2 regions of the Streptomyces sp. NBC_00683 genome follow, and region 1 is predicted to be linked to the other one. Evidence: riboswitches for the same ligand, from Rfam matches in the RefSeq annotation. Region 1 holds a riboswitch; the other holds the start of a gene.
What was found. A riboswitch is a leader RNA that binds a small molecule or an ion and turns the genes downstream of it on or off. The one in region 1 is predicted to bind cobalamin.
Positions count from the first base shown of each region.

Region 2: another riboswitch for cobalamin. It lies ahead of metE (5-methyltetrahydropteroyltriglutamate--homocysteine S-methyltransferase); the one in region 1 lies ahead of OG257_RS26915 (prenyltransferase/squalene oxidase repeat-containing protein).

Region 1 is NZ_CP109013.1:6,034,790-6,036,984, reverse strand. Features, by position in the region: gene OG257_RS26920 (hypothetical protein) at 1-291, opposite strand, end outside; cobalamin riboswitch at 496-649, shown strand; gene OG257_RS26915 (prenyltransferase/squalene oxidase repeat-containing protein) at 739-1,986, shown strand; gene OG257_RS26910 (SCO2322 family protein) at 1,983-2,195, shown strand, end outside.
Region 2 is NZ_CP109013.1:7,963,804-7,965,998, forward strand. Features, by position in the region: gene metE (5-methyltetrahydropteroyltriglutamate--homocysteine S-methyltransferase) at 1-1,153, opposite strand, end outside; cobalamin riboswitch at 1,315-1,531, opposite strand; gene OG257_RS34630 (DUF6194 family protein) at 1,701-2,162, opposite strand.

The DNA.
Region 1 (2,195 bases):
GCTGGAGACGATCTCCCAGTCCTGGCTGCGCAGCGCCTTGACCGTGGCCTCGAAGGCCCGGGCCGCGTCCGCCGCGGGCGCGTCCCCCATCCAGGGCGCCACGCAGTCCTGCCAGGCCCCGTCGGGCATGCCCGCCGTGGAGGTGTCGCCGGGCGGGAGCCCCGCCGCGTCGGCGAGGGCCGCTATCTCGTCGCCCACCGTCTGCTTGGTGAACGGTGCGGTGGGCGAGGGTGACGCCTTCGGCGCACTGTCGCTCCCGCCGAGAGGACCGCAGCCTGCGGCCATGGTCATGAATGCGCTCACCGCGGCCGTCACGGCCACCGTTCTTCTTGTACGCACAGGTGCTTCCCGCCCCGGTCGTTCCTCCCCACGGGCGGGTGCCCGTGCGATCCCCGCCGGAGTTTCGCATGCACTCTGACCTGCTGGGAAGGCCTTTCCTCCGTCGTCCTGCGGCTGGTCCGCCGCGTGCGGAGCCGTCCGCACACAGAGGCCCCGAAGCGCCCCGGTAGAGTGAGCGCGTCGTCATCATGCCCGTACGGGGGGAAGCCGGTGCGAATCCGGCGCTGACCCGCAACCGTCATCCGCCTCAGGGGCGGAGAGCCGGAATGCCCCGTCCGTGAGCGTGACCGGCTCGCGCCACCGGAACCCCGGTGGCCGGCACCGTCGAGGTATACGGGGCCGGAGCCCGGTGCATCCGTGTGCCCGTGCCCGGTCCTCGCAGGAGAGGCCCAGCCCGCCATGACCGTACGCCGCCGCGCGGCAGCACTCGCGATCACCGCCGTGCTCTGTTCCGCAGCCGCCCCCGCAGCGGTCGCCGCACCGAGTCCTTCCCCGTCGGCGGACCTGCCGGCCGGTCTGTACGGGACGAAGGACCCCACGTACGACGGTGTGTGGCGACAGTCGCTGGCCTTCCTCGCCCAGAGGATCGAACTGGTCACGCCCGCCACGGAGTCGGTGGACTGGCTGGTGGGCCAGCAGTGCGACGACGGCGCCTTCGCCTCGTACCGTGACGCGTCCAAGCCCTGCGACGCGAAGACGGTGGCGGACACCAACGCGACCGCGGCCGCGGTCCAGGCCATGGTCGAGCTCGCCGTGCACCGCGAGGTCGTGGACATGGGCGTCGGCTTCCTCAAGTCCGTACAGAACGAGGACGGCGGCTGGGGGTACAACCCGGGCAGCCCGAGCGACGCCAACTCCACCGCCGTCGTGATCGGAGCGCTGGCCCGCGCGGGTGTGCCGCTGGCCGACATCACGACCGACTCGGGGAAGACGCCGTACACGGCGCTGCAGACGTTCGCCCTGCCGTGCGGCGGCGAGGGCGGCGGCGCGTTCGCGTACCAGCCGGACAAGGACGGCAAGCTCACCGCCAACGCGGACGCCACGGCGGCCGCGGTGCTCGGCGCGATGGGCAAGGGCATGGCCGCCGGCAACTCCAACGCGGTGAAGGCCCCCGTCTGCCACAAGGGCACCGGTCTCACGGCCGAACAGTCCGCGCAGAACGGCGCCTACTACCTCGCGGGCGCGCTCGCCAAGTCGGGCCATCTGGACCTCCCCCCGATGCCGGGTGCCGAGGACTCCGCACCGCAGCCGGACTTCGGCAACACCGCCGACGCGGTCGTCGCCCTGGCCGCGTCCGGCCACAAGGACAAGGCGGCCGGAGCGGTCACCTACCTGCAGAAGAACTCTCAGGCCTGGGCCAAGGAGGGCGGCCCCGCCGCCACCGCCCAGCTGGTGCTCGCCGCACACGCGACGGGCGCGGACGCCCGTGACTTCGGCGGCGTCGACCTCGTCAAGCAGCTCAACGCGTCCGGGCCCAAGCCTGCCGCCACCGCCGTGCCCTCGCCGACCGCGTCGGCGCAGCAGTCGAAGGACACGAGCAGCGACGACGGCGGACTGGGTGTCTGGTGGCTCGTCGGTATCGGTCTCGCCTTCGGTGCGGGCATCGGCTTCCTGCTCAGCGGACGCCGGAAGAACCAGGGCCTGTGAGGCGCACGCCGGTCACCGCGGCGCTTCTCCTCCTCATCGGCGTCCTGCTGACCGTGCTGGGCGCGGGCAGCGCGCAGGCGGCCGGTTACCGCTACTGGTCGTTCTGGGAGGGCGACGGCGGCAAGAACTGGGCGTACGCCACGCAGGGCCCGTCCCTGGTCCGGCCGGACGACGGCGCGGTGCAGGGTTTCCGGTTCTCGGTGAGCGAG
Region 2 (2,195 bases), 1.9 Mb from region 1:
CCAGGGTGACGATCTCCGTCGTCTTCTGCCGGGCGAAGGCGAGCCAGCGCAGGATCTGCGGGTCGATGTCCCGCTCGGCCGCCGCGTCCACCGGAACGTGCAGGAGGGAGCAGGAGGCGGCCACGTCGACCCGGTCGGCGAGACCGAGGAGCGTACCCAGGGTGGACAGCGACCTCTCGAGATCGTTGATCCAGATGTTGCGCCCGTTGACCACTCCGGCGATCAGCCGCTTGCCGGGGAGTCCGCCCACCGAGGCCAGCGCGTCGAGGTTCGCGGCGGCGGCGTCGGTGAAGTCGAGGGCCAGGCCCTCGACCGGAGCCTTCGCCAGCACGGGGAGGGCGTCGCCGAGCCGGTCGAAGTAGGAGCCGACGATCAGCTTGGGTCGGTCGGTGAGACCGCCGAGTTCACGGTAGGCGCGGGCAGCGGCGTTGAGTTCGGCCGGCGTGCGGTCCTGGACCAGGGCGGGCTCGTCGACCTGCACCCACTCGGCACCGGCGGCGCGGAGGTCGGCGAGCACCTCGGCGTAGACCGGCAGCAGCCGGTCCAGGAGAGTCAGCGGCCGGAAGTCCGGGGCCACCCCGGGGGCGGGCTTGGCCAGCAGGAGGTAGGTGACCGGACCGACCAGCACAGGACGGGCGGCGAGACCCAGCGCGAGGGCCTCCTTGAGCTCGGTGACCTGTTTGGTGGAGTCGGCGGTGAAGACGGTGTCCGGTCCGAGCTCCGGCACGAGGTAGTGGTAGTTGGTGTCGAACCACTTGGTCATCTCGAGCGGCGCGACATCCTGAGTGCCGCGGGCCATCGCGAAGTAGACGTCAATGGGGCATCCCCTGCTCGAGCGAAGCCGAGAGCTTGGGGAAGCGTCGGATCCGACGGCCGCACGGTGCCGCGGGGGGACAGCGCCGACCATGACGCTCGTGTCCAGGACGTGGTCGTAGTACGAGAAGTCGCCGGTCGGCACCTCGTGGACGCCGGCCCCGGCCAGTTGCCGCCACGTGGCGCGGCGCAGGTCCGCCGCGGTCCTGCGGAGGGCGTCAGCGGTGACGCGGCCCTTCCAGTAACCCTCGACGGCCTTCTTCAGCTCCCGGTCCGGGCCCTGGCGGGGGTAGCCGTACACGGTGGCGTGCGCTGCCGCTGCTGCGGACTTCGCTGTCACGGAAATCTCCTTCGCGAGATGACTCCTGAGGATCCCGGGACGGGACACGGACGCGAAGGGAGGACGAACCGGACGGATCCTGTGCACGCCACGGCGCGAGGTTCCGTCTGGTGTGTACGCCGACCCGCCCACGAGGTCACCGGGATATCCGCACGCGATAGGTCACGTACGGGCAATTGGCAGGTCTTCGGACTCGCGGGCGCATCTGCCGGGGCAGATTCCTACTGGCCGTCGCTTCCCGGACTCCAACCGAATCCAGTGCGTATGACGGAGGTCGTTCCCACTCACCGCTGCGGGGCAGTCCCGGATTCCCACCGGGTTCCCTCTTGCGACGCGCCTGCCTGGCGGACAGGGCGAACCAGCTGCACGGGCAAGGTTAGAGGGCGGGCCGCCTCTCGGCCGGCATTGTTCACTTTCCGGAACGTGACGTGAGCCACGGGACCCGCTCGGCGAGCCGTCGCCCTGGGCACCGCACGAGGATCCGGGCCCGGCCCGGGACGGCTGACGGCAGGTTCGCCCGGCCGTCAGCCGTCCGGCCGGGTCCTCGCTACCCGGTGCGTCGCTCGTGGCGTGAACGTGCGAGTCGATAGGCGGTGTGGAGCAGCTCACGGGTTGCCGTGCCGGTCCGTGGGCCCGGGTTCACCACCGCGAGCCAGCCGACGGAGCCGTATACGGGGTGTGCGATCACGGTATCGGTGACGCCGGGGTCGTCGTCGACGGCTGGTTCGCGCGGCGCGTGGCCGGTCCGGGCGACGAAGGATTCCTTCCCCGCCGCGATGTTGACGCGGAACGTGTCCGGGCGGTCCAGGCGCGAACTCTCGTCGCCCGGACAGTTCTTCGTCACGATCGTCGCGAACGGCTGGGCCGCTCCCGGTACGACGCCGTCAGGAGAGTAGTAGAAGAACGTGTCCCCCCAGCTGATCTCCGGTGAGCCGTCGCCGGGGCCCGGACTGACGGCCAGGACCCCGTCGAGGTCTCCCAGGAAGCCGATGATCTCGTCGATGTTCATGTCCTCAAGCGTTTCATTAAAGTGCTTGTGGAG